4 regions of the Halalkalibacterium halodurans genome follow, and region 2 is predicted to be linked to each of the others. Evidence: riboswitches for the same ligand, from Rfam matches in the RefSeq annotation. Region 2 holds a riboswitch; each other region holds the start of a gene.
What was found. A riboswitch is a leader RNA that binds a small molecule or an ion and turns the genes downstream of it on or off. The one in region 2 is predicted to bind cobalamin.
Positions count from the first base shown of each region.

Region 1: another riboswitch for cobalamin. It lies ahead of FED51_RS04290 (acyl-CoA thioesterase); the one in region 2 lies ahead of FED51_RS08600 (ABC transporter substrate-binding protein).
Region 3: another riboswitch for cobalamin. It lies ahead of metE (5-methyltetrahydropteroyltriglutamate--homocysteine S-methyltransferase); the one in region 2 lies ahead of FED51_RS08600 (ABC transporter substrate-binding protein).
Region 4: another riboswitch for cobalamin. It lies ahead of cobT (nicotinate-nucleotide--dimethylbenzimidazole phosphoribosyltransferase); the one in region 2 lies ahead of FED51_RS08600 (ABC transporter substrate-binding protein).

Region 1 is NZ_CP040441.1:881,114-888,504, reverse strand. Features, by position in the region: gene FED51_RS04300 (SDR family oxidoreductase) at 1-641, shown strand, start outside; gene megL (methionine gamma-lyase) at 691-1,872, opposite strand; gene FED51_RS04290 (acyl-CoA thioesterase) at 2,180-2,653, opposite strand; cobalamin riboswitch at 2,850-3,038, opposite strand; gene FED51_RS04285 (ROK family protein) at 3,106-3,987, opposite strand; gene FED51_RS04280 (ABC transporter substrate-binding protein) at 4,100-5,602, opposite strand; gene FED51_RS04275 (carbohydrate ABC transporter permease) at 5,668-6,636, opposite strand; gene FED51_RS04270 (ABC transporter permease) at 6,659-7,391, opposite strand, start outside.
Region 2 is NZ_CP040441.1:1,735,433-1,742,823, forward strand. Features, by position in the region: gene FED51_RS08575 (response regulator transcription factor) at 1-163, shown strand, start outside; gene FED51_RS08580 (ATP-binding protein) at 163-1,947, shown strand; gene FED51_RS08585 (GNAT family N-acetyltransferase) at 2,032-2,463, opposite strand; gene FED51_RS08590 (GNAT family N-acetyltransferase) at 2,460-2,936, opposite strand; gene FED51_RS08595 (DUF4349 domain-containing protein) at 3,041-3,988, shown strand; cobalamin riboswitch at 4,053-4,234, shown strand; gene FED51_RS08600 (ABC transporter substrate-binding protein) at 4,462-5,445, shown strand; gene FED51_RS08605 (FecCD family ABC transporter permease) at 5,408-6,469, shown strand; gene FED51_RS08610 (heme ABC transporter ATP-binding protein) at 6,483-7,391, shown strand, end outside.
Region 3 is NZ_CP040441.1:502,078-509,468, reverse strand. Features, by position in the region: gene phnE (phosphonate ABC transporter, permease protein PhnE) at 1-415, opposite strand, end outside; gene phnE (phosphonate ABC transporter, permease protein PhnE) at 412-1,203, opposite strand; gene phnC (phosphonate ABC transporter ATP-binding protein) at 1,203-1,976, opposite strand; gene FED51_RS02525 (phosphate/phosphite/phosphonate ABC transporter substrate-binding protein) at 2,235-3,188, opposite strand; cobalamin riboswitch at 3,540-3,737, shown strand; gene metE (5-methyltetrahydropteroyltriglutamate--homocysteine S-methyltransferase) at 3,879-6,149, shown strand; gene FED51_RS02515 (hypothetical protein) at 6,172-6,351, shown strand; gene FED51_RS02510 (GNAT family N-acetyltransferase) at 6,405-6,893, opposite strand; gene FED51_RS02505 (aminotransferase-like domain-containing protein) at 6,918-7,391, opposite strand, start outside.
Region 4 is NZ_CP040441.1:315,367-322,757, reverse strand. Features, by position in the region: gene FED51_RS01700 (response regulator transcription factor) at 1-247, opposite strand, end outside; gene FED51_RS01695 (ABC transporter permease) at 282-2,450, opposite strand; gene FED51_RS01690 (ABC transporter ATP-binding protein) at 2,440-3,219, opposite strand; gene cobT (nicotinate-nucleotide--dimethylbenzimidazole phosphoribosyltransferase) at 3,578-4,651, opposite strand; cobalamin riboswitch at 4,736-4,905, opposite strand; gene FED51_RS01680 (PhzF family phenazine biosynthesis protein) at 5,137-5,934, shown strand; gene FED51_RS01675 (VOC family protein) at 6,033-6,413, shown strand; gene FED51_RS01670 (ABC transporter ATP-binding protein) at 6,557-7,198, opposite strand; gene FED51_RS01665 (bacteriocin-associated integral membrane family protein) at 7,202-7,391, opposite strand, start outside.

The DNA of each region.
Region 1 (7,391 bases), 850 kb from region 2:
TATCGGAGCATGAGGACGCGATCGAAACAAAAAAACGGGTAGAGGAGATCGGACGAGATTGTTTGCTCGTGCCTGGTGACCTTCAACATGAACAAATGTCCGTTAAAGTCGTGGAAAAAACGATCGAACGTTTTGGCAAGCTTGATGTACTTGTCAATAATCATGCTGTTCAATTTAGACAAACGAGTCTATTGGACATAACAGAAGAGCAGCTTGACATTACATTTCGTACGAATATCTACGCCTATTTTTTTATGACGAAAGCTGCCCTCCCCCATTTGAAAAAAGGTAGTGCAATTATTAATACAACCTCCGTCACTTCCTATCTTGGTCACTCACAGCTTATCGATTATGCTGCCACAAAAGGAGCGGTTACGACTTTCACCCGTGCCCTGTCTGGATCTCTAGCCGACCAAGAAATTCGTGTAAACGGCGTCGCCCCAGGACCGATTTGGACACCGCTCATCCCATCTTCATACCCTGCTCATTCGATTCCTACGTTCGGATCGGACACTCCACTAAGCCGACCGGGGCAGCCGTTTGAAGTTGCACCAAGCTTCGTCTTTCTTGCATCGGATGACTCTAAATATTTGACAGGACAAATTTTGCATCCAAATGGGGGGCGAGTCACGGGCTCTTAATGGTGGGCAAAAAGAAAAAAGCTGAGCTTAATACTCAGCTTTCTGATGTCTACAACTGATTTAATGCTTGCTCTAAATCTGCCCACACGTCTTGCCAAGCTTCAAGACCAGCAGACATCCGTAGCAATTTTTTAGAGATCCCCATTTGGGTCCGTCTTTTTTCAGGAACGACGGCATGTGTCATCGTCGCGGGGTGTTGAATTAATGTTTCCGCATCACCTAAACTAACGGCAATTCGAATGAGCTTAAGCTGATTAACAACTTTCGCTATGTCTGCCTCTGTTCCTTTTATCTCAAATGAGAGTAGCCCGCCCCCTTTTTTCATTTGCTTTGCAACGATCGAATGATCAGGGTGCTCAAAATCACCTGGATAGAGAACCGTGCTTACCTTCGGGTGTTCCTTTAGTTTTTCCGCTAGTTTTTCAGCGTTTTCACAGTGACGATCCATTCGGACCGCTAACGTCTTTAACCCCCGTAGCAATAACCATGCATCAAACGGAGAAATGACGCCACCCATATCTTTTTGCGTTGTTTTTCGAATCAGTTGAATCGTTTCTTTGTCGCCAATTAATACGCCTGCCACAACGTCGCCATGCCCGCCAATGTATTTCGTCGCACTGTGGACAACGAAATCACATCCTAATGCGATCGGTTGCTGTAAGTACGGAGTGGCAAATGTATTATCGACAATTACTTTTATCCCTTTTTCTTTTGCTACCCTCACGACAAGCTCAAGGTCGATTAACTGCATCGTTGGATTGATCGGTGTTTCCACATAAATACACGTCGTGTTATCTTGAATGTTTGCTAAGATTTCCTCAACTGAGTCCATTGGCGAAAACGTTGCGTCAATGTTGTATTTTTCTTTCAGCATAGTGAGCAAACCGAACGTACACCCGTACACACCATTTGAGACAAGGATATGGTCGTTTGCTTTCGTCAAGCCAACAAGAATGGCAGAGACTGCGGCCATCCCTGAACCGAAGGCCAGGGCAGCTTCTCCTCCTTCTAGCTCTGCTATCCGCTGTTCAAGAATCTGAACGGTCGGATTGCCTAACCTTGAATAAACATAGCCAGCTTCCTCCCCAGCAAAACGATTACCTCCTTGCTCCATGGAAGCAAACGTAAACGTTGAGGTTTGATAAATCGGTGGGGTTAAGCTGTCAAAATGCTCGTTAGGCTTATAGCCTGTATGAATCGCTCTTGTTTCAAAATGTTGATCTCGCTTCAACGTGCTCCCTCCTTCTGTATCTACTTCTAGAATACATGTTATTTCAGAAAAATGTAAGCGTTTTCTAAAAATGTCGTTTCATCTTTTAAAAAAAATCTTTGCTCTGATCTGAGAATATAGCTTTCACAGTTAAATAGTCTGAAAAATCCGATAAATAAAGCACCTAGACTTTTTCAAAGGACGAATGTCTCCTTCTATTAAGCAGTTGAATACCGAGTAAAGGAAGCGGCTCGCTAGATATCGAAATGGATTTAATAGTTTTTAAAAATAGTATTATTTCATCATTTTACGCAGAAAAACGAGCAGCTTATCTTAAGGCTGCTCGTTTTTTCCGGTTTTCTTTTCGTGCAGGCGCGGTTTCGTATAGCCGTTTTTCCTCTTCGGTCTGAGGCTCGACCTGGGGCACTGGTTTTGGTTTACCTGATTCGTCAACGGCGACCATCGTTAGAAACGACTCGGTTGTTAACGTCCGTTCTCCTGTCAATAAGTTGTTCGAATGAACCCTCACATATACTTCCATCGACGTTCTTCCTGTATGTGTGACAAACCCTTCAAGTTCAAGGGCATCACCCACAGTAGCCGACGACTTAAAGTCAACAGAATCGATTGAAGCAGTAACCACCGCAGAATTAGCATGCTTCATCGCTGTTAAAGCAGCTATTTCATCGATATATGCGAGAACTTTCCCACCAAAAATCGTCCCTAGATGATTCGTATCTGGTGGTAATACGAGCCTCGTTTGTATCGTTCTTGATCGTTCAACCGGATAAGATTGGATCATGGATGTCTCCGCCCTTTCAATGTCATTTGAAAACTCGGCTTGTCGCAAGTCATCTAGCGAAAGCCGTTGCTTAGACTAACTTCTTAAAGCAAAACAAACCCTCTTTTCATAGGAAAGAGAGTTTGTGATAGCATACGAATCCAACGATTAAAAACAATATGTAAAACAGCTATCACTCCTCCCTATGACGCGTAGGTGCAAGTGCATACATTAGGCAGGTCTCCTGACTTAAGATCAACACTCCATGTGTACCTTCCCATCCTTTGGACAGTGGTTTCTTCACATGTAGCTCCTTATTACAGTGGCGCGACCGTGCTGGACTTTCACCAGCTTCCCTTTTCAGATTCAACCGATTGTTTGAACCACCTAATGCTTGAGCGTGCTTATTAAATTATGACCCAACGTTTTTAGTATACAGAAAGGAGCCTAATTCGCAACCGTTTTCATTGTGATTAAACGAGCATCGCCGCACCTAGTACGCCCGAGTCACCGCCTAGTTTTGCCTTCACGATCGTTGTTGATCGTGCCAATCCTGGATAAAGGTAGCGAGATACTTTCTCTTTTACGATCGGTAAAATCAGATCATCCGCATTCATAACACCACCGCCAAGAACAAAGACATCTGGATTTACAGTATGGGCGATATTCGCGATCCCGATCGCTAAATAGTCCATCGCTTCTTCGACTAAGCGTTGCATATCATGATCTCCCCGGCGAATCCGGTCAAATACCTCTCTCGTCCCACCTTCAACCCCAAAACGCTCTCGTGCCATTCGTCCGATAGCCGTTCCACTTGCTAGCCCCTCTAGTGACCCTGGGTTCAAATTTGCGTGCTGATAGCCATTTGGTTGAACGATCATGTTGCCAATTTCCCCTGCATAATCACTGGCCCCATGAACGATGCTCCCATCTAAAACATAGCCGCCACCAATGCCTGTGCTGATCGTTAAATAGAAAACACTCGTAAATCCTTGTCCACTTCCAAGCAAAGCTTCCGCCAGTGCTGCCACATTGGCATCGTTATCTAATTTCACAGGGCACTGAAACTGCTCCTGAAAACGATCAACTAGATGAATATGATCCCAGCCTGGGAGGTTCGGTGGACTAAGAATCGTACCTTCCGTAGAGCTTAACGGACCCGGTGCCCCAATTCCAATTCCGGCAAACGGCTGATGATCCGTGACTTTTTCTGTTAAAGACATCATCTTGTTCATTACTTCCTCTGGACCTTGCGCCGCTTCCGTTGGGCATTCTTGCACGGAAATTATCTCTCCTGCATCACTAACGAGTGCCGCTTTTATTTTTGTTCCACCTAAATCGATTCCAACCTTCATGGTGCCATCCTCCTTTACAAAACTTAACTCTATTATCCTCTTAACCGAAGCAAAATGCTAGCTCTCTTTAAAGAACAGAAACCCTGTAAAGGCACAGGGTTTCTGCAACAAATTATTGATTCAGTTCTTGCCACTCATCAAATTGGCGCTGCATTTCATCGATCACTTTTTGCAGTCCAGCTTCGTTCAGCTTGTCATTAAAGAGTGGTAAATACTCCTCTGGATCTACAGCACCTTTCAGCAGCGCTGGAGAGAATTCGCTCGTCACGTTTGAAATCGCAGCAATTTCAGTACGCACTGGATTCGAGTCAAAGTAAAAGCCGAGAGCTGGTGAAGGAATCGCACTTTCATTAAAAGCTTCAAACGCTTCCCATTTATCTTGCGGGTCATCTTCGTATAACTTTAGAATGAGCTGATTCCCAATCGCAAAGCTTGGCATGTTATAGCGTTCTACACGTGCAGGCAAGTCGTTAATCGTGCCATCCTCAAGTTCCTCGTAATGGACACCCTCAATTCCTTTATCCAGAAGGTTTCGTAAATAGGGGTCTGAGTTAAGCAAATTCAAAAACATCATCGCCCGCTCAGGGTTTTTCGATGTTGCCGAAATCGCCTGCATGGATCCAGTTACAGAGTTATTAAAAATGTATGGCTCATGAAGAGGTCTCGTCGCGATCTCATATCCTGCGGTTCGTGTCCAAATGAGTTCAGCGTACGGTTGGTATAGCTCTTTACGCACGAACCAATTCGGTGTCTCTAACGGCCAAGAATCTGTACTCGTTGCTGCGTCTGGACGAATGTAGCCTTTTTTATAATAGTCGTGCATCGTCTTAAGCGTCTCCATCGTAATGTCTTCCTCGTATTTATTGATTACCTCGTTCGTGTTTCCTTCTAGCCTAAAGGCAAACGGCATTTCCTCTTGCAATATCGAATCAAACGGTAAGTAAGCATCAAACGTGGCAATTGGTGTTACGTCAGATTCCTCTTCTTTAATGACCGCCAGGAGCGGCTCTAAATCTGCCAATGAATGGACGGATGAAAGGTCGAGATTATGCTTTTCAACTAACTCGTTGTTAAACGACAGGACAGCTTGTTGCCCTACTTCTTTATTCGTTGGCACAGCATACAGTTTACCGTCTACTTGTGCCCCTTCTAGAAACGCGGGATCAATCAACTCTTTCATTTCTTGTCCGTGCTCATCTAGTAACTCATTTAATTCTAAAAACGCCCCCCGTCTCGCATTTAAAGCATAGTTGTTAGCCCACGAGCTCGTAAAGGCAATATCGTATGCTTCTCCTGAGGTTGTAATGACTTGCATTCTTTCATCATACTCGCCCCAATCGAGCATTCGTAAATCGACGGTCGCATTGATTTTTTCCTCCGTATAGGCGTTCACTTCTTCCATGACAAGTTCAAGGTCAGGTTGTGGTGTACCGATCATATACCACGTCAGCGTCACATGGTCTAGATCAGTAGCCTCCGTCTCATTAGCTGACTGCTCCCCAGACTCATCATGGCCCTCAGGCTCTGATTGACTCGATTCATTGGCAGATGAACATGCCACTAGGCCAACGAGCAAAAACACCATCACCGCAAGCTTCATAACAAACGATTTCATCATTTTCCCCCATTTCTTTTTCCTTCAATATCTATTTCAAAAAGGAAGATTCCTTCTTGAGACAACTATTCCTTCACTCCACCAATCGTAAGTCCTTTGACAAAATACTTTTGAAAAAACGGATACGATAAGGCAATCGGAAGCGTGGCAATCACAACCATGGCCATTCGCGCCGAATCTTGCGGAATCGAGTCTAATAACGCACTGTTTTGGCTTGAAAGCATCGCATTTTGTCTAATGAAATCTAAGTTATTCTCAATTCTCATGAGCAGCGACTGCAATGGAACAAGCTTTGGATCGTCAATAAAGAGCAGAGCATTAAACCAATCATTCCAATAGGCGAGCGTACTAAACAGGGCTATGGTTGCAATCCCAGGAATCGAAAGGGGCAGGACAATTTTGAAAAAAATCCGAAACTCGCCAGCTCCATCAATTCTAGCAGATTCTAAAATGGCCTCAGGGACGGAGCGTTGGAAAAAGGTTCGCATAATAATGATATAAAACGCGTTAACCGCCATTGGTAAAATTAAGGCCCAGACAGAGTTTTTCAAACCAAGAAATTGTGTCATGACGATATAAAACGGGACCATTCCACCGCTAAAAAGCATCGTGAAAAAGGCAATAAACGTAAACAGCTTTCGGTATAAAAATTGCTTTCTTGAAATGGCATAGGCATACAACGCAATAATCGAGACGCTCATCAACGTTCCAACAACCGTGATGAAGATCGTAACCCCGTAGGCCCGAAACACTTCTGAGCGCATTTGCCATAAGTAACGATAGGCGTCGAAGCTCCATTCGCTTGGAATGATGCGGTATCCATTCATCGCAAGCGATTGCTCACTCGTCAAGGAAATGATGATCACATAAATAAACGGGAAGATACATAAGAATGCAAACGTTCCAATCAATGTGTGCATAAAAATATTAGTAGATCCAGAAAAACCGTACGGATTGTACGTCTTCTTTTTCTTCGGTGGTGGTGTGCTCTCTAGCTCCGCCATTTTTCTGTTTTGTTTTGCGAGTTCACTCATCTGACTTCCGCCTTTCTCCTATCTAGAACAAGGCATTTTCTTCATCTATTTTCCTCACGATATAGTTTGTGATTAAAATTAATACAAACCCAACCGTTGCCTGATATAGACCCGCCGCTGTGCTCATTCCAATGTCCCCCATCGTCATTAACCCGCGATAAACATACGTGTCGATAACATTAGTGACGGAATATAGCGGACCTGAGTCACGTGGCACTTGATAGAACAAGCCGAAATCCGCGCTAAAAATACTTCCAATGTTCAAGATTGTTAAAATGATAATGAGCGGCATAATCATCGGGATCGTGACGTGGCGAATTTGTTGCCACTTGCTTGCCCCGTCAATAATGGCGGCTTCATAGTACGTACGATCAATGGCGACAATGGCGGCTAAATAGACGATGCTACTAAAGCCGACCCCTTTCCATTGGCTGATAGTAATGATGAAATAAGGCCAATATCCAGGTTCGTTGTACCAAGCAACAGGATCGATATTTATGGCTGACAAAATCGTATTGAACAGTCCACGATCGATACTTAAAAACGTAAACACAAAATAGCTGACAACAACCCAGGACAAAAAGTGAGGAAACAGCATGCCTGTTTGATAGATTTTGGCCAGCTTTTGATTGGTCAACTCACTAATAATAATTGCGACCGCCACAGCCAATACAAGCCCGAGAACAATAAAAACGACATTATATAAAACCGTATTTCTCGTAATGATGAACGCATCGTTCGTACTAAACAAAAAC
Region 2 (7,391 bases):
ATTGAAAGATGTATGGAACTATGACTTCTTTGGGGATTTGCGCACCGTCGATACGCATATTAAACGACTGCGTGAGAAATTAAACCGAGTGTCCCCACAGGCGGCCAGTATGATTTCGACTGTTTGGGGAGTGGGCTACAAATTTGAGGTCGTGAAAGAGTAATGCTTTGGCGCAGCGTCGTCGGAAAGTTATGGTTTACGATTATTTTGCTCGTGTCCTTCGTTCTAACAGTGTTGATGGTCATGCTGCTTCAGTTTTTTGAGCGTTTTCATGTGAATGAAGCTGAGTCTCAGCTCCTTAACCATGCGAACATGATCGCCACGATTTACGAAGAATACGATGATCGGGTAACTGCTCGAATGACAATTACTGAATATGCCAATGCGTTTGAAAAAAAAGTGGTGATCATCGAAGACAGAGCGAATTACTGGAGCACTGGGGAAGCAGGTCTTGTGAATTTGCCCCTCGAAGTCTTTGTCGAGCATCCGATGTTGGCACAAGTTTTTCAAGGGGAGCGGGCGGTCGTGACCGAAGATGATTTTTCCGAATTTTACCGCGGTGATTCTGATACTGGAATGATGATCGTCGGCATCCCCCTACATTTGGACGATGGTAATGATGCTGTGTTTTTATATCAACCACTTGCCACGATTGAAGAAACGTCAGCGGAAACGAAACGGATTGTCTATTTCTCCGCGGGAATTGCCATCGTGCTTACAACGGTATTTGCTTTTTTCCTATCTAGTCGAATTACCTCGCCACTTCGAAAGATGAGACAAGTGGCATTGGAAGTTGCCCAAGGGAAATTCAATACGAAGGTTCCAATTTTAACCCATGATGAAATTGGTCAACTCGCGATCGCTTTTAACCGAATGCGGCGGGAGTTGAATCGAAATGTGACGGAGTTGAATCAGGAAAAAGAGCAGCTCTCCCGAATTTTGAGCAGCATGGCCGACGGTGTGATTACCCTTGACAAGCGTGGGAAGGTGATGGTAACCAATCCTCCGGCTGAGCGATTTATTCAAGCATGGCATTACGAACAAGGATTAGTTCCTTCTGAGAAAAATGAGCTGCCACAAGCGATCCATCAACTTTATCAGCAAGTGGTTGCCTTGGAATCGGAGCAGATGACGGAATTAGATGTTCAAGGGCGAAGTTGGGCGATTCTTATGACGCCTCTCTACGATAACTCTTACGTCCGTGGAGCGGTGGCCGTTATTCGCGACATGACAGAGGAGCGTCGTCATGATAAGCTGCGAAAGGATTTTATCGCCAATGTATCCCATGAGCTGCGAACACCGATTTCCATGCTTCAAGGCTATAGTGAAGCAATCATTGATGACATCGCCGGGACGGATCAAGAAAAAAAAGAGTTAGCGAAAATCATTTACGATGAATCGCTACGCATGGGGCGCCTTGTTAATGAATTGCTCGATTTGGCAAGAATGGAAGCAGGCCACATCGATTTAAATTATGAAGAGATTGAAGTGAAAACGTTCTGTGAACGGATCACAAGAAAGTTCCAAGGACTCGCGAAAGAACAACAACTAACCCTTGATTTCATCTATCGAGGGGATGAAGGGAAACGGATTCAGGTCGACCCAGACAGGCTCGAACAAGTTCTCACCAATCTTCTATCTAACGCGATACGGCATACCGACCCAGGCGGTACGGTGCAACTCGCGTGTCATGTGATGGAAAACGGTATGAAAATTGACGTAACGGATACAGGAACAGGAATACCGGAAGAAGATTTACCGTACGTATTCGAGCGGTTTTATAAGGCGGACAAAGCACGGACGAGAGGAAGAAGTGGGACTGGGCTTGGACTTGCCATTGTCAAAAATATTGTTGATGCCCATAGTGGAGAAATTAGTGTCCACAGCAAACAACAAGAAGGGACAACCTTTACAGCCTTTTTCCCGAATGCTCGTACCATTTTGTAGAATCGACAGGAATAATCTTGTTCCATAAGAAACATTGAAGCTGACAAACGCCTCTCTCATGCGTAGGTCAGCTTCTTTTTCCCCCTATAATCGTTTTTTGAAAACATAGCTCACTTTATCGTAAGCGCCTTTTTCCATATAAAACCGATGGGCCTCGGTTCGGCTAACATTGGATGACAGGGAAATGGCTTCGTATCCTTTTGTTTTGGCCCATGCTTCCACATGAGCCAGTAACATGAGCCCGTATCCGTTTGATCGATGGTGTTCATCTGTGACAAGGTCAGTTACCCAAATGCTTTTTCCGTTATAAAGCGTTGTTTGTGGCATAAAGCCAATGACAGCACAGAGGGTGTCTTCCACCTCCAAGGCAAACATTCGATAGCCTTCGTTTTTTGTCGCTTCATGGACAAGTTCTAAGTAACTAGCTTCGGTTAAATGAGGACGAAGCTGACGGATGAGGGGGAAAGCCTCAAGCCATTCTTGTTCGACTATTAATGATCGAATCAAGCTTCTCATCTCCCTCCTAGTTTATACTCCATCGTGATTACGTTAAGTCTTGCACCATCCGATCTTTCCATCATTTCTTCCTTTGTGTTCGCAAAGCCTAACGAATCGTAGAAAGCCACATTTTGCGCCATGTCCGCTCTCACTTTACAAACAACCGTTGCACACTTTTGTTCCTTCGCAAGTGTCATGAGATGGTCTATGAGCCGGCGGGCAATTCCTTGGTTTCGGGCTTCTGGTATAACGGAAAGTCGGAAGAAATAAAGCTGTTTATCATGAACCACAAACTTTACCATCCCTACACATTTATCGTTATGCTTATAAAGGAGGACTTGGGTGCCTGATGTTAATTCCTGTTCGATATCGGACACCGCTTCTCGTAAGGCAGTGGTCGGTGGGGTGGCGTAACGATATTCGTCAAACGCTTGATGAAGCACGGAATGAATCTCTTTTGCATCTTTCTTTTCAGCGTGCACGATGGTCATGACTCTCTCTCCTTTTTTCATTCAATGTAACATGTTTGTAAAAAGGATGGAACCCTTTTCCTGAATGATTCGTTTCACAATAAAAAGAGGGGGTCATGACGAAAATGAAAAAAATTGTAGGGAGCCTCATCGGTGTTATGCTTCTATTATTCATCGTAGGTTGCAGCAATACGGAGCAAATGGAAATGTTTGATGCGGGGAATATGGAGGGTGCCGATATGAATGTAGCTACCGATTATTCGGTCTCAGAGGAAGGAATGGAGGAAGAAGCTGCACTTGAAAAGGTAGAATTAGATACGGAAATTGAGACGGAGGAAAGAGGAAGTGCTGTTCCAGAGGGAATGGAACGAATGATCATTTACACTGGAGACATGGAGGTAGAGGTAGAGTCGTATGATGAGGCAGAGCAGCAGCTTACGTCGACTGCTCAATCTCTCGGTGGATTTATTGTGGAATCGTCTAAAAATGAACATGAAGACGGTCATACGTCTGGTTATCTTGTGGCGCGAGTCCCACAAGAGCGGTTAGATGATTTTGTTCAAGAAGTGAAAGAAACGAGTCTTTCCATTCATTATCAACAATTAAGCGGTAGTGATGTGACGGAGGAATATGTTGATTTAGAAGCGAGGCTTAAGTCAAAGCGAGTGATGGAAGAACGATTAATCACGTTTTTGGAAGAAGCCGATTCAACGGAAAACTTATTAAAAGTTTCCAATGATCTTGGGAAAGTTCAGGAGGAGATTGAACAGCTCGTCGGTCGGATGAACTATTTAGAGGATCGTGTCCGATATGCTTCCATGACCATTTCCATAAGAGATCGTGGGATCGAGGTAGGAAGCTTACAAGGACAAAACACGTTAAACACGTGGGCAAACGCAAAGAAACTATTTATGGATACGACAAATGGAATCATCGCCTTTTTCTCTGGGCTTGTCGTTTTGCTAATTGGGTTTTCGCCGATTTTATTTCCACTGATCGTCATTGCAGTTGTCATGATCATTCTCGTTCGCCGAAAGAAAAAAATGTCTACACCGCCTGTTCAGGAAGAGTAGATTTTTGCAAAAACGCTGTTCTTTTGCGTTATTTTTTGTATAATAAAGACGACTTATCAATGAATCGTATATCGCGCTGAAGGGTCGTTCAATGTTTGAGCGTGAAAAGGGAAGTCGGTGAAAATCCGACACGGTCCCGCCACTGTAAATGGGAGAGGCTTGCAAGATCCACTGTCTAGCGACGGGAAGGGGGGCAAGTACTCGATGAACATAAGTCAGGAGACCTGCCTTTCAGTTTGAGTGTGTAGCCTTCGAGGAAAAGGTGAAGCAGTTCATTTGATTTCATGGAGATAGCATGGGATCTAGACTGGTTTTGCAAAAACACTCTGAAGGGAGTGTTTTTCTTTTTCACTTACGAAAGTTTAACTTCCATTAAGGTTAGGCGACAAGCCAAGTTTTCTATGCTAGTGGCCCACCACCTTCAGCGACGAGCGCCATTGATTAGTACGATAGAGAAAAGAGGGGATCAGTAGATGAAGTCGAATGTACGGTTATGGCTTCTGGCCTTGCTCTTGACGCTAGGTCTAGTGGCGTGTGGCACAACCACGGACGAGCCTGAAGCTCCAGCGGATGACCAAGGAACAGATGTAGTAGAGGAAGAAGCGGGTGGGGAATTCCCACGGACGATTACAGATTCATTAGGAAATGAAGTAACGATTGAAGAAGAGCCAGAACGAGTCGTCTCGTTAATTCCGAGCATTACCGAAACATTATTTGCGATCGATAAAGGGGACACCGTTGTCGGCCGCACTGATTTTGACAACTATCCGGAAGAAGTTGAGGATATTCAGAGCGTCGGCGGTATGGAGTTCGACGTAGAACAAGTGCTAGCACTCGAGCCCGATCTTGTCCTTAGCCACGGATCAGGTGCCCATTCATCCGAAGGCGGTTTAAACCAACTTCGGGAAGCGGGAGTTACGGTCGTTGTCGTTCATGATGCGTCTAGCATTGATGAAGTGTACGACTCGATAGCGATGATTGGTGAAGCAACAGGTGCTGATGAGCAAGCAGCTACCGTCATTAGCGACATGAAGGAAGGCTTTGCTGCACTAGCTGAAAAGGCTGAGGCGATCACAGACGAAGAGCGTGCAAACGTTTGGGTTGAAGTTTCTCCTGAGCCTGAAATCTATACAACAGGGAAAGGGACCTTCTTAGATGAAATGCTCACATTGATCAACGCGGACAATGCCGCGGGAGATGTGGAAGGTTGGGTTCAGTTCTCAGAGGAAGAGGCGGTTGCCTTCCAACCGGATGTGATCATAACAACATATGGCTATTACGTTGAAGATCCAGAGAAACAAGTGATGGCGCGTGACGGCTGGCAGAGCGTGCCTGCAGTAGAGAACGAGCGAGTGTACGATGTTCATTCAGACGAAGTGACTCGCTCAGGACCACGACTTGTACAAGGGGCAGAGAAGCTTGCGGAACTCATTTATCCAGACGTTTTTGCGGAATAATTTGCTTTTCGTGTATGGAGCGAGCGCAATCTTTTTGTTCGTCGCCATCATCATTAGCATCGGAAAGGGAAGTGTGGAGCTTCCCTTTTTCACCATTTTGGCGATTATTGGACAATACGTCTTTCATTTGCCTGTAGACAGTGGAGTCGACCAAACAATGGTGAGCATTGTAGTCGACATTCGCTTACCGCGTGTATTGCTCGCTGCTTTTGTCGGCGCGAGCCTCGCACTTGCAGGGGCGGCTTTTCAAGGGTTGTTAAAAAATCCATTAGCTGATCCGTATACACTCGGCGTTTCGTCAGGCTCAGCACTAGGAGCCGTCTTTGTCCTGTTTTTTGCCGTTCAATTGCCGATTCTCGGCTTTTTTACGCTACCGGTCGTTGCGATCATTACAGGATTTTCCACCTTGTTCCTCGTGATTATGTTTGCAAGGCTCGTTCAGCGCTCCATGTCAACAGAGACGATTATTTTAGCTGGAATCATATTTAGCTCGTTTTTAGGGGCACTCATTTCGCTCATGATTGCGTTGACAGGAGAGGAATTGCGACAAATTATCGGTTGGCTCTTAGGCAGTGTGTCGATGCGGGGCTGGGACTATGTAAAATTGCTCGTCCCTTGTTTTTGTTTTGGGGCCCTTTTGTTAATGGTTAATCGCAAGGAACTAAACGCCCTTGCCTTTGGAGAGGAAACAGCCAAACATTTAGGGGTAAACGTCAAAAGGCGTAAATATATGATCCTGATCTCGGCTTCTATTTTAACGGGATCAGCTGTTGCTGTCTCAGGCACAATCGGCTTTGTCGGCTTGGTTATTCCTCATATCACCCGATTAGTAGCTGGACCCGACCACCGCCACTTATTACCTTTATCAATGATGATCGGTGCTGGGTTTCTTACCTTAACGGATTTATTCGCACGGACAGTCATTGCACCGACCGAACTACCCATTGGTGTGATCACTGCGATCGTCGGCGCACCTGTCTTCGGATTATTGCTTATCAGACAGCGAAAAAAACTGCTCTCGTAAGGAGTTGGACCATATGCTTGATGCACAAAATGTAAGTGTTGGCTATGATGAAAAGACACCGATTATTCAGCAACTCTCGTTCCAAGTTCATAAAGGTGAAATTTTCGGTATTCTTGGTCCGAACGGGAGTGGGAAAACGACATTGTTGAAGGCTGTGAGCGGCCTGTTGTCACCTTCGGAAGGGACGATCACCCTACAAGGAAAAGCCATTGCCGATTATCATTCAAAAGAGCTGGCACAAAAAATGGCCGTGCTGCCCCAGACAGCCGACACCGCCTTTGCTTATAAAGTAAAAGAGGTGGTCGCTCTTGGGCGTTATCCCCATCAAAAGGGTTGGCTTGCCTCCGAATCGCAAGAAGATGAACGAGTCATCCGTGAGGCGATGGAGCAAACTGATACGTGGAAGTTTCGCAATAAGCCGTTACAAACGTTGAGCGGAGGTGAGCGCCAGCGAGCTTTGCTTGCCCGAGCCCTTTGCCAGGAGCCTGATCTCCTTTTGCTTGATGAGCCGACCAATCATCTCGATATTTCGCACCAAATGCAGTTACTCGATGCGTTGAAAGACTGGACACGAACGCGCCAGTTGACTGTTGTGGCCATTTTGCACGATTTGAATATGGCGAGCCTCTATTGTGATCGCGTATTGCTTCTTAATGAGGGACGGATGGTCGATCTTAATAGCCCACGCCAAGTGATGACCGAACACCAGCTGGCCAACGTTTACGAAACGAAAATTCGCCGCAACGAACACCCGACGATTCCAAGGCCACTCGTCACATTTGAGCCGGCGGCAATAAGAAGCAAACCAAGCTCCCCTATTTCTGAGCTTGAGGTTTTTACCTCCGAGCAACTAATTAAGGTGACAAGCTCCATAAGGTGGAAAACGTTATCATCTGCTGTATTAGGGGCAGGGTTCAAATGG
Region 3 (7,391 bases), 1.2 Mb from region 2:
CTACGACTTTGATAAATAGAAGAGCTAAAATGATATCCGGTAAGGTACGAATAAAACTAAGAGTCGATTTTCCTCCTTGTGAAATAAGCGGGGTTGAACTTAAATTTTTCGCGGCCCAAAGGCCAATCGGAATCGCGAGAACGATAGACAGACAGATACCTACTATCGCGATAGCTAATGTCTCAAGCAAACCTCTAAGCAAATCTTCTCCCTCAGGATTATAGATATAACTAGTATCAGGTGTAAGAAACCCTTGTACAATGCTTTTTGTAACGGGCCATGCCGTATCAAGCATCCCGTTAAACTGTATACCCGCAATTGCCCATCCGTATAAAGCGAGTAGAACAATAAACAACAAAGAAAATTTTGCTCTTCTCAAGAACCGTTCTTTTTTAAACAAATCGGACCGTTTCATAGTAACTTCTCCCTTGTCTTCAAGCTAATCAGATCAATGAGGATAACAACGACCAACGTATAAAGAATAAGCGCCAGCACTTGGTCATAGTTAAAGGAACTGAGCGCTCGGTTATAGAATAGCCCGATTCCACCCGCTCCAACTAATCCGAGAATCGCGGCCGCTCGGATATTAATCTCAAACGTGTAAAGAACATAGGACACAAAGTGGGGCATGATTTGCGGTACGACCCCAAACGCTATCCATTGTAATTTGTTTGCCCCAACGGCCGTCATAGACTCTAGCGGGCCGTCATCAATGTTTTCAATCGCTTCGAATGACAACTTCGCAATGATTCCAACAGAAAAAACAGACAGAGCCACAATGCCTGCAAGGGATGAATATCCAAGAATCGCCGCAAAAATAGCCGCAAGCAGTAAGTCAGGAATCGTCCGTAACACATTTAACCCAATACGCGACGCTTCAACAAGCCACCGTACGTGATACATGTTCCTTGCGCACAGGAACATGACGGGGATGGAGAGAAGTGTTCCCATCGTTGTCCCAAGTAAAGCCATTCGAATCGTATCGAGCATTGCCGGTGTCGTTGTGACGATATAAGACCAGTCCGGCGGAAACATGCGTGATATGAGGTCAAACATATTGGAACCATTTTGAACAATGACATAAGGGTCAGCTTCAATGTAAATAGCACTTGCAAAAACAACGATAAATAGAATCACGAGAAAAAGGTAAAAGGAATGTCGTGAAGGCTTTATTGGCACCCGATCATTCAGTTTCGTTTCCATCACCCGACTTCCTTTCCTAACAATTCATCCTCTTTAAGTGGTCTACCGTAAATATCTTTAAACACCTCGTCTGTTGCTCTTTGCGCTGGACCATCAAAAACGACCTTTCCGTCCCGTAAGCCAATAATTCTTGTGGCATACTCTCTTGCTAAGTCAACAAAATGCAAGTTAATGACAACTGTCACCTGATCCTCTGTATTAATTTTTTTTAAATCATCCATCACTTGTTTCGTCGTGACCGGATCTAGCGATGCCGTCGGTTCATCAGCCAATATCATTTTTGCCTCTTGCGCAAGGGCACGAGCGATCGAGACACGCTGCTGTTGACCGCCTGATAATTGACTAGAACGGGTATAGGCTTTTTCTAAAATATTAACTCTTTCAAGTGATTGAAGGGCGAGATCTACATCTTTTTGAGGAAATAGATTGAAAAGCGTACGAAACGTGTGATTATGAGCCACCCGACCAGAAAGGACGTTACGTAAGACAGTGGAGCGTTTCACAAGATTAAAATTTTGAAAGATCATTCCAATATCTCTTCGCATCATACGTAGCTCTTTTCCACTTGCTGAAGTGATCGATCGACGATTAATCATAATGTCACCATCGGATATATCGATCAAACGATTCATGGCACGCAATAAGGTCGATTTACCCGCTCCAGATAAACCGACAATCGCGACAAATTCCCCTTTTTCAATCGTTAAATTAATATTGTCTAACCCTATTACTCCATTCGGATACACTTTTGAGACATTCTTCAGTTCAATCATAGAAATCCAACTTTCTAATAAGTAGTTAAGTCGTAAAATGAGAAAGCTTGGTTCACCCAAGCCGTAAATGGCGGGTGCAATTTTTTCTTATCCTTCATCTTTTACAGAAGCAAAGTCCTTAAAGAGGAAAAAAAGTTGTTCAAAAGGGAGCTCTCCCCCCTTTTGGACAACCTCAAGATCGTGAGCCCCTAGAGATACGACCTATTAATAGACTAATAGAGAAAAGTAATGAAGTGAAAATCAGAGATTCAGTAGCCTTTATTCGCCTTGAACACGCTCCGCATAGTCACGAACGATATCAAAGGTAGCATCTTCTGATTCGGTATAACCTTCATGCGTATAGATATCACGAATAATCTCTAGACCTTCTTCAGATTGACCAATTTTAATAAAAGCTTGCTGGATCTTCTTTTTCCACTCATCGTCCATATCGGATCGGACAGAAATCGTGTCATTTGGAATCGGCTCTGTGAACGAAATCACCTTTGTATCTTCAAAAACAGTCGGAAAATCACCCGCAACAACATTACGCGCATCTTGGAAAATCGCAGCAACATCTGCCTCACCGTTTAAGACAGCAGTAACTCCTGCATCATGACCTTGGAGAATGAGCGGATTCACATCTGTTAAAGGATCGATCCCTTCGTCTAACAAAATCGCGGCAGGCCAAACGTATCCCGCTGATGATGTGTAGTCCTGGAAGGCGACCGTTTTCCCTTTAATATCTGCAATCGATTCAATATCAGAGTCGGCACGGGCAATAAACATCGACAAATAGTAATCGACTAGCTCATCTGTTGGTGAACCATCCTCGTTCACTCCAAACCGTTGCGATTGCAAGATAACCTCTGCTGCACCGTACTCATCGTGAGCTTGTACATAAGCGTTTGGCGGCAGGAAACCGACATCAACCTGACCAGAAGCCATCGCTTCAACGACCGTATTATAATTAGTTGATACACTAACTTCCACATCAATTCCTAATTCATCTGATAACAGATTCTCAAGCGGCTTGGCTCTAGCCTCTAACGTTTCAGCATTTTGCGATGGAACGAACTGAACCATTAACGATTCAGGTACATAGGCTTCACTATCTGTACCGCCAACCGCGTCCCCTTCGCTCACTTCACTGTCCGTGGCACTTGAGCCACATGCAGTTAAAAATAATGAGGTGGCTAGCAATAAAGATGCCCCTGCTTTTTTTAATCCCATGATGTACGTCCTCCATATGAAATAGATTTTTTAGAAAGACCAGATATGTACTGTTCATTCAGCCTTTTCATGAAAAGTGTACCACGCAAGAAGTAACAGTTATTTTTTAAAAATGTAAATTATGTAAGGGTTTTGTATACAATTGATTAATGTTTCAACTCTCGATTTACTGCTCTGAACGATGCCACTCGCAAAAAAATATATTACATTAAAATAGCAAAAACAGAGTAGAATACTATGATTTATTGGATTAGAGCTTGATATAAAGGGGTTAGGAGGAAAGAAACTGATTAGGTTTTCGCTTATTTCCTACTTGACAAATCGGCTTTCCTCCGTTAAAGTGGATTAAAATTTCATCGTTTGGGAACAGGTACGTTAAGTCACATGATAGACTTAATGTTTAAAAGGGAATCCGGTGCAAATCCGGAGCGGTCCCGCCACTGTCATAGCTGAGTTGTAACGATATTGTCACTGACCGTTCATTGGTTGGGAAGACTGTTGCAATGTTGACGCTAGAGCCAGGAGACCTGCCTGTTCTAACAGCACTGCTTTTACCTACGGGAGATAGGGAGGTGTTTCAAACATGTTTCGTTGCATCCAACGAAGGATATTTTTACCACTCTCCCATATTGGTAAAAATATCCTTTTTATTTTACCTTTTTACTCTATCACTTCAAGGAGGAATTTTACATGTTGACTAGCAATCTAGGATACCCACGTATTGGCGAAAACCGCGAATGGAAAAAAGCACTTGAATCGTTCTGGGCAAATGACACCACTGAAGAACAATTGCTCGCCACAATGAAAGAGCTTCGCCTCAATCATTTACGCGTGCAACAAGAACAAGAGGTTGATCTCATTCCTGTTGGTGACTTTACCCTTTATGACCATGTGCTCGATATGGCCGTAATGTTCGGAATTATTCCAAAACGATTCTTACAACAAGGTGATACGCCGACACTCTCTACTTACTTTGCTATGGCACGAGGAAGCAAAAACGCCCAGGCGTGTGAAATGACGAAGTGGTACAACACAAACTACCATTACATCGTTCCTGAGCTACATGATGCTGCACCACGCTTAACGAAAAACGCTCCACTTGAGGCCTATTTAGAAGCAAAAAATGAATTAGGCATTGATGGAAAGCCTGTCATTCTAGGTCCATACTCATTTGTAAAGCTAGCCAAAGGCTATGAAGAGGATAAGCTTCAAGAGACGATTCAATCATTGCTACCGCTTTACATCCAGGTCATCCAGGAGCTCGTCGATGCAGGTGCTCGTTCCATTCAAGTGGATGAGCCATCCCTTGTTACCTCCATTTCAGCACGAGAAATGGCGCTTGTTACACGTATTTACGAGCAAATAAACGAAGCGATCGCCGATGCACCACTCTTCCTACAAACGTATTTTGACGCGGTGACTTTTTACGAAGAGGTCGTCTCTCTTCCAGTGAAGGGCATTGGTCTAGACTTTGTTCATGGTGGGGCAAAAAACCTTGAAGCTCTCCGTACGTTCGGATTCCCTGAAGATAAGGTGCTTGCTGCCGGAATCATTGATGGACGCAACATTTGGATTAGCAACTTACGCGAGCGCCATGAGCTTGTTCATCAATTAGAACAGCATGTAGCGAAAGATCGTCTTGTATTGCAACCATCATGCAGCCTTCTCCACGTACCGGTTACAACCAAGCGTGAGGAAAAACTCGACCCAACGTTGCTAGGTGTGCTTGCATTTGCTAATGAAAAACTAACCGAGCTTCACACATTAAAACAGCTAGCCGCAGGAAATGAAGCTGAGGTGAAAGAAGCGCTTGAGGCCAATGACGACGCTTTAGCCGCTCTCGAAAAATCAGGCTGGCGCTCTGGAGCAGCAACATCTCATAACCTTGAAAACAAAAAGCGCCCACAATCCTTTAACGAGCGCCGTCCGGTTCAAGAAGAAAAATGGCAGCTTCCTCTTCTTCCAACGACAACGATCGGAAGCTTCCCGCAAACAAAAGATGTGCGTCGCACAAGATCGTTATGGCGAAAAGGGGAGCTATCGACAGTCGAGTATGAGCGGACGATGAAGTCCTACATTGAAAAGTGGATCAATATTCAAGAAGAGCTTGGCCTCGATGTACTCGTTCACGGAGAATTTGAGCGCAACGACATGGTTGAATTTTTCGGTGAGAAGTTAGATGGCTTTGCATTCACAGCCAACGGTTGGGTGCAATCATATGGCTCCCGCTGCGTCAAGCCGCCAATCATTTATGGAAATGTGAGCTTCACCGAACCAATGACGGTAGCAGAAACCGTGTATGCCCAATCGTTAACGGACAAACCGGTGAAAGGCATGCTCACAGGCCCTGTCACGATTTTAAACTGGTCGTTCGTTCGTGATGACTTACCGTTAACTGTGATTGCACATCAAATCGCGGAGGCCCTCACCCATGAAGTGACGGCATTAGAAGAAGCGGGTATCGAAATGATTCAAATTGACGAACCGGCGATTCGTGAAGGTCTGCCATTAAAAGCTGAAGATCAGCAAGAGTACTTAGACTGGGCCGTGTCCGCCTTCCGTGCGAGCTGCGCCCATGTGAAGGCAACGACGCAAATTCATACTCATATGTGCTACAGCGAATTCCATGAAATGATCGAAGCCATCGATGATCTCGATGCAGACGTCATTTCCATCGAGACATCACGAAGCCACGGAGAAATGATTAGCGCGTTTGAAAAGACGACGTATGAAAAGGGAATTGGGTTAGGGGTCTACGATATTCACAGCCCTCGCGTTCCTTCAGAAGAAGAAATGCTAAATGTCATCCGCCGCGCGTTAACGGTCTTGCCAGCTAGCCTTTTCTGGGTTAACCCTGATTGTGGCTTAAAGACTCGCGCGGAAAAAGAAACCGTAGCCGCCCTTAAGAACATGGTAGCTGCCGCACGAGCTGCACGAGAAGAGCTAAAAACGAAAGCTTAATCCTCTCACGAAAGGGGTAAGGATGAGACAAGAAATCATCTACTTCTTAGAGCATACGACGGATGCTGCCGTCATGAAGAGGGTCATCGACAACCTTGACCATAAAGGATTATGGATGTTAATCCAGTATTTAGAACGGACGAATCAACAGACAAAGCAGAAATGGCACGAAGCACTGAACGCTCATTTACGCTTGTCTTAGACGAGTGCTGCTCTAATAAAGGCGTTAGCCGCGGTGGCTAACGCCTTTATTTTTTACAATCCTACCTTTTCGCTTCGTCGCTCCAGCAAGATGACGTCCCGCCACACACCCTCTCGTTTTGCAAGTCGTTCCCGCTTCCCCACTTCGCGGAATCCTAACTGGCGGTGTAGCTTGAGACTGGCCACATTTTCAGGGAATACAGACGCCTGCAACGTCCAATACCCTTGCTTTTCACTTTCTTCTACAACGGACGCCAGAAGCTTTCGCCCGACTCCCTTTCCTCTTCCTGTCGAGCCAACATAAACGCTGACTTCGGCTACTCCTTGATAAACACAGCGACTGGAGACTGGGCTCAAGGCTACCCAGCCAACGACCTTTTCTTTAATCTTTGCCACAAAACGGCAGCTTTTCACATGACCGGCATCCCATTTCTCCCACGAAGGGGCTTCCGTTTCAAATGTGGCATTCCCTGTTTCTATCCCTTCTCTGTAAATGCGTTCTACCTCAGGCCAATCGTTGTCTGTCATTTCGATTATCCGTATACTTTCCACTGTGCTTCTCCCCCTTCAAGCTAACATTTCATGTATCACACGAGCTAACGCTTTTATGCCGTATTCGAGCCTTTCCCCTGTTTCGTATGAATAGGAAAGACGAATATAAGAATGCTTCAAGCCTTCATAAATCGTACCTGGATGAATTAAGACGTTATCTTTTAAACAGCGGTGGAAGACACGGTTCATATCAACCGGGTGTTTTAATTTGCACCAAATGTAAAACGAACCGGAGGGCCGATTCCATTCCGCTAGCTCCCCCATATGCTCCTGCAACAATTGAAGCATCGCGTTTCGCTGATTTTTCAGCTTGTCTCGCACAAACTGGGCATGACTCGTAAACCAATCATTATTCGTTAACCATCTCTGTGCGATCGCTTGGGAAATGGAGCTCGCCCCATAATCGGTCTGCATTTTCATGTCTGCCAAACGGTGGATAACCGGCTCTGGACCGATGACCCAGCCGACTCGAAGACCAGGGCTGATGAT
Region 4 (7,391 bases), 1.4 Mb from region 2:
TATCTCTTGATGTAAGAATTAATATTGGACCAATTCCTTTTGATTTTAGAGTTTTGCAAATGTCAAAGCCGGATTGTTCCGGTAAATTAATGTCTAATAAAACTAAGTCTGGTGCTAAAGTGGCGATTTGAAGAGCGATATCATGAAAGTCTGTCATCGCTACGGCCTCAAACCCTTCTTTTTGCAATACGTCGATTAACTCTTCTCTCATCCATGAATCATCTTCCACAACAATAATCCTCGTCACTTCAGCACCTCCTTCATATGAAATGAACGACTCGTTAATCGATCGTTCGCTTCCAACGCAATTTATCAATTTCATGATCTGCTGATCGGGCAACGGCTACGCCATAAATCGCCACAATTACAATTATAATACACGCAAAGGCAAGGGCAATAGGATACAGTAACGGTTGATGTTCGATGTGAATCATTACAAAAGAAATCATCGCCTTAATCCCAACAGCTCCACTCACACATGCGAGTGACACAGGCAATAGAAAGGTCCACAACACTTGTTTCTGCATCGATTGTTTCATTTGATGACGTTTCGCGCCCAACATGGAAAGGGTTAAATAACGCCTGCCTGTTTGCTTCATTTGCGTTAAAAATTGTAGGGCTAAAACCGTACAAGCAATAATCAAAAATAAAAATCCCATGTATAAAACGGTATAGCTTCCAGCCACAACATAGAACAGCTTGCGGCCAAAGTTTTGTAAATAACTTTCAAACTCGAAGCCAGCAGACGTTAATACGTCTTTCGCCTCCATCATCGGCTTCATTAAGCCGTGCTGCTCTTGTACCTTTTGTGGGATGCGAAAATTCCAATAAGACCGATACGTTTCCGTGTTTACGAATTGTTCGAACATCGGATCAGGGACGATAAATGCGGAATGGATTTCAACTGAACGGTCTGCTACTAACCCTCTCATTGGAGTGGATGGACGTATAGATACGGTCTGATCATCCATACGTATTAAACGTTGTCCATCGTTTGCAGCCTGCTCAAGAATTTGATCGAGTACAGGCATGCGATCTAAATCATCCATCGGCATAAAATCAGGATTAAAGTATAAAGCCATTTCGTCTGATTGTAAGTTCAGCGGTTGTTCCCCTACTGCTTCTAAAAGTCCATTATAAGATGATTCAGGAATGAGGTAAGGTGCTGATGCATCGATCTCTAGGACCCCAAACAGGTTAAGTGCTTCAGGGTTTTCCGAACTGATCGTATAACTCTGCATTTCTCCAGATAACACTTGCTCTTGATCGCTCGTTGGCAATGCCATAATGATTTGTTCTCTTAATTTAGACCAATCCACCAATGACAACGCCATCCCATCTTCCAACCGCTCGCCTTGGCCTTTCATCCTTCCTATTTCCAAGAGATTTAAATCCTCAACATACGACACCATGTTTTCCGAAGTCAGAAACTCCTCCACTCTTTCGCTCTCTCCATTAACCGTAAAGTCATACACAGAGGACTCGCGATTATATAAATCACTTCCTGAATTCAAAATCGTCGAGGCACCATCGGCGATTAAAATGATCGACAATGTGATAAGAATCGATGTGACGGCAACGGAGGTCGAACGATTCGCGATGTTCTCCTGAAACTGCCTTATTGTAAAGGTGTGGAGCCCTTTCGTTGATTTACGCTCAGACAATCCCGCCAAGAAACCTAGTATTTTTGCAAAACCTCTCATAAAAAAGATCGTCCCCAAACTTCCGAGAGCCAATGCGATAAACATAAGCAACCCTGCAAGCTCCTCAAAATGAGCTAAAACACTCCAGTAGGCCATACCTAGAAGGGCCACACCAATTAAAAGATGGATGATGTTCCCTTTCACGTGTCCCATGTCGGTTTTCTTATCCATCTGCTCATAAAGTAACTGATGGACTTCTTGTTTAAATAGTCTGCCGCCAAGAATGACTAGCGCGACAAACTGGATGAATAAAAAGCCGATGATCGTAAAGAAAATCGCGCTTAATGACAAGGTCATTTGATGACCGATAATGCCCTGTCCCACTAATTTAGAAACGGTCAAGCTAATGATTTCTGCCAAAAATCCGCCGATTAAAATCCCACCAACGAGTGCAAAAATGGATGTTATGAACCCCTCTGCTATAAGCTGAAGAACAAGGCGTTCCTTGCGCATTCCTAACATGAGATAGAGCCCGAACTCTTTACTCCTTCGATTTAATTGGTACTGATTAGCAAATAAAATTAAGAAAAATAATAAAAATAACGCAAATAGATAAACAATGGGCATTAAGGCTAACAGTTTATCAATCGCATCACTTTCAAACTCCCTTAAGAATAAAATAATATCTTGTTTCCCCAAGGAAAGAATAATATAAAACGAGGCGACTGCGGTTATAAGGGTTGCAAAATAGATTAAATTCTCCTTACGGCTACGTTTCGCATGACGATAGATCAGCTTAGAGAACATTGGCGCTTCCTCCTCCAAGCTGAGCTAGTACCGTTAAAATTCTTTCATAAAATTTCTCACGAGACTCTTCTTGTTTGCGACGTAGTTCGTGAAAGATGACACCATCTTGAATAAAGAGGATTCTAGAGCAAAAGCTCGCTGCATTAGGGTCATGGCTGACCATTAAAATCGTTCTTCCACTACTACGATTAATACTCTCCAACTTCGTCATTAACGTTCTTGCGGAGCGTGTGTCCAATGCCCCTGTCGGTTCGTCCGCCAGAACGATATCTGGATCAGAAATCAAACAACGCGCGGCGGCGACCCTCTGCTTTTGCCCACCAGACATCTGAGATGGGAATTTATGAAGAATATCTGCAATATCTAAAATACTTGCCAGCTCATCTAACTTCACACGCGCTTTTGTAAAATCCACTCCATGAATGGCTAATGGTAATAGGATATTTTCTTGTCCCGTTAGATTATCCAGCAATTCAAAGTCTTGAAACAAATACCCGATTCGACTGCCACGATACTTCGCTAAATCCTTACTATCAAACGCACTGATGTTTTTTCCATGTAAAAGAACACGTCCCGAGGTGGGTTTAATAATCGTAGCAATGCAGTTTAATAATGTCGTTTTGCCAGAGCCACTTGGACCCATGATTCCTAAGAATTCTCCTGGGAGAATGTCAAAATTAACACCCTTTAACGCTTTTGTTAGATTGTTTTTCTTTCCGTAGTTTTTTTGTAAGTCTTGAACCTCTAGTAATTTTCCGTGACTGGCCATGTGAAACTCCCCTTTTCTATCATCATTTTCGGAAATCATCATCCACCGGATGGAGCTATTCACATTTTAACCAGTATGACAGACGAAAAACACTTACACCTAATGTAAGGAAAACGGAAGGGTTGATCTAATATTCTTAAAGATTTACGCTATAGAGCTTACAATAAAAAAACGGCCTCATAGAGACATCCTGTCCTAAGAGACCATTCTTTTAAGCATATCTGCTCGAATCATTCGATTTTAAAACGACCCTTCAAGTGACAACTTCTAATGTATTAATCGTCACCCCACGTTGATTAGAGAGAGTCGGTACCTGTAAAGAAGGAATACGGCCTAGCCATCCCAACGATGACTGTTTCTACTGCTCCTTGCCAACATCCTCAATGGCACCAGACACACCAGCTTGCTCAAATGTCGCCATTTCACGTGCAATTCGGATGGCTGACCTTACAATCGGAAGGGCAATGGCCGTCCCGCTTCCTTCCCCAAGACGAAGATTTAGATTGACGAGTGGTGTTAAGCCTAAAAGTTTGTTCACACAGACATGACCAGGCTCCACTGATTGGTGGGATGCAATCAAATAATGCACACATAGGGGTGCGATTCGAACCGCTGTTAGGGTAGCCACAGCCGTGATGAAACCGTCGACTAAAACAGGGATTCGCCATGCTGCTGCGCCTAGTACAATCCCTGCAAGACCTGCTATTTCTAATCCCCCTACTTTGGCTAAAACGTCAATCGGATCTGCTGCGTTGGGCTGGTTGACTTCAATGGCCCGCTTGATCACAGCGACCTTTTTTTCTTTTCCTTCATGACTTAGACCTGTCCCAAAACCAACGATTTGCTCCACCGGTACCTGCTCGAGTGCAGCGAGCATCGCACTGCTTGCCGTAGTATTTCCGATTCCCATCTCCCCAAGCGCTAGCAACTTAGCTCCATTCTGTATAGCTGCCTGTGCAACATCGATCCCTACCTCTATCGCAGCAATGGCTTCTTCTCTTTCCATGGAGGGGCCTTGCGCCATATTATTTGTTCCATGGCGTACGTTTTTGTTGATTAAACCCGGAAGCTGCAACGTGCCATTGACACCAATATCAACAACCTGTACCGAGGCATTTGAGACACGTGACAACACATTGATCGCTGCCCCACCTGTAATGAAATTATGAACCATTTGCTGAGTAACTTCTGATGGATAAGCTGAAACGCCTTCAGCGGCTACGCCATGGTCTGCCGCCATTACGATTACGGTGGCAGGATCAATTTCAGGCTGGGTGTGACCCGTAATGCCCGCTATTTTAATCGCCAATGATTCTAATAAACCTAAACTCCCCAAAGGTTTCGTCAGAGTGTTTAAATGTTGTTCCATTTGTTGCTGTGCTTTTGTGTCCAACCCATTGATTGAACCAATCGTTTCCTTTACTTTTTGCATGATCCTTCCTCCTTTGATGGTAACTCCCGACCACACAAAAAACCCCAGCTTAAATAAGCTGAGGGTATGCCATGCCTCATCAATGACAGCGCATCTTCTTAGGCAGGTCTCCTGGCTCCGATTCATCGCATGCTACACCTTCCCAGTTTCCCAGTGGTATTGTAGCAGCTCCTCGACTACAGTGGCGGGCTCCGCGTCGTTTTAAAACTTCCCTATTCTCCTACAAATGAGGCACCTAAGAAGCCTATTAAACTGTATTACTACACTACAATTAAATCATAAAATCATTCGGTTAACAATCCGTCACATTAGCAAATAGTCCCCAGTTCTGGAATACTCAATAAACCTTCTATTCACTTATCTTGCTAATTAACTTCTGTCGATTTTACATCATTCTCAACCTTGGAAGGAAAAGCCTTTCCGCTTCGTTTAATCTTTTGGTAAAATTTAAAGAGTGGTTAAAAATCGTAAGAGGGAGAATTTAGATGATGACAACCCCTATTTATGTAGTAGACGCTTTTACAAATCAAGCTTTTAAAGGGAATCCAGCAGCCGTCTGTGTTCTTCCTACTTCACGAGATGATATTTGGATGCAGCATGTTGCTTCGGAAATGAATTTATCCGAGACTGCTTTCCTCCACCCTTATCAAGATGGATACTCATTGAGGTGGTTTACACCAAATACAGAGGTCGATTTGTGTGGACATGCGACTCTGGCAAGTGCCCGTATTTTATGGGAACTGGATCACATAAGCGCGGAACAGCCCATTACATTTTATACTAAAAGCGGAATACTTACTGCTAGTAAACGCGGCGAATGGATCGAATTAGATTTCCCATCTGAACAACCAAAACAGGAAAATGTGTATCCTAATGAACTGATTGATGGATTAGGCATTCAACCGTTATATGTTGGCCGAAACCGATTTGATTATTTAATTGAAATAGACTCTGAACAAAGGTTAAAAGAATTAAATCCTAATTTTTCACTATTAGAACAAATCGATACTAGAGGAATCATTGTAACAAGCAAATCGACATCAACTGAATACGATTTTATTTCAAGATGCTTCTTTCCAGCGGTAGGTGTGAACGAGGATCCTGTTACAGGGTCAGCCCATTGTTGTCTAGGTCCATACTGGCAAGAAAAATTAAACAAAAACGAATTTCTTGCCTATCAGGCTTCTAAAAGAGGAGGCATCCTAAAAATCAAATTGCAACATGATAGAGTTTTCTTATTAGGGCAAGCCATCACAGTATTGAGAAGTGAGCTCCTCCTTTAACTCGTAACCTATTCATCCATGAATGATGAGATGATTTAATCATCCGCAAGAATTTAAAAAAGGTAAAAATAGTGCAACATTAGAGGAGTGACAGTGAGATGAAAATAGAGCATGTAGCAATCTGGGTCAAAGATTTAGAAGCTATGAAAACATTTTATGTTAAGTACTTTAATGGACATGCAAACTCAAAGTATCATAATAAAGATAAGAAATTTGAATCTTACTTTCTAACGTTTGACGGGGGTGCACGTTTAGAGATTATGTGTCAGTCAGGTATCGATAAGCCGGATCAGGACGATCGGATGGGTTGGGCTCATATTGCCATTTCTCTGGGGAGCAAGGAGGCCGTCAATCAGATGACAGGCCGCTTACACAATGACGGTTACCGCCTTGTTAATGGTCCTCGTGTTACTGGGGACGGCTATTATGAGAGTGTGATAGAGGATCCTGAAGGCAACTTCTTAGAATTGACTGTGTAAAAAATATCGCGCCCTTTAATGGAGCATCGTTCTTGATTACCGTGCTGCATTGATATTCCCGGCTTAACCGTTCTCCTATAAAAACGTGCATTTCTATAGGAGAACGCCATAAAGGCATGGTTAATCCCTGTAGTGACTTTTCCTTAAAGGGTGATTACCCGATCGCATCGGTCGGCAACTTCAGGATCATGGGTAACGATCACAATCGTCATTCCTTCTTGGTTCAATTGGCATAACAAATCAAGAATGACATTGCGGTTAGCCATATCAAGTGATCCTGTTGGCTCATCAGCTAACAACAAGTCGCACGGCCGTAACAAGAGGCGTGCAATAGCCACACGTTGTTGTTCCCCTCCTGATAGCGAGTGGACTTTTTTATTTAGTTTGTTAAAGAGACCGACTTTTTCTAACACTTCCTTTTTCTTTTGTTGTTTGAATGTACGTGATCCCTTTATAAGTTCGAGCGGGACGTCGAGATTTTTCGAAACCGTTTCATCATCCATTAAAGCAAAGTTTTGAAACAAGTAAGCGATTTTGCTTTTACGGAACTGCAATGCCTGTTTGGAATGGTATGCTGGCTTGTTCTTGCCAAAAAGCCGCACCGTGCCGCGATCTTCTTTTTCTAACAGACCAATAATGTTTAAAATCGTTGTCTTTCCTGAGCCGCTTGGCCCTGTAATCGCGATCATTTCGCCACGATCAATGGTTAAGTTGAAGTCACGGAGCACCGTTTCTGAATGAAAAGATTTGCTGATGTCAGTCAGTTCTACGATTGCAGCTGCCATTCGTTATTCCCCCTTTAATACGCTAACTTTGTTTTTCTGCTCGAGCCTCATTAACACAACAGACGTGACCACCACTTCCGTCAAGAAAAGGACAAGTACGACGATCGCCAAGTATTGGGTCCCACTATGGCGGTAAAGGGCAATGCCTAAAATGACGACCCATGTTGCCAACGTCCAAAACAGGACATTACGG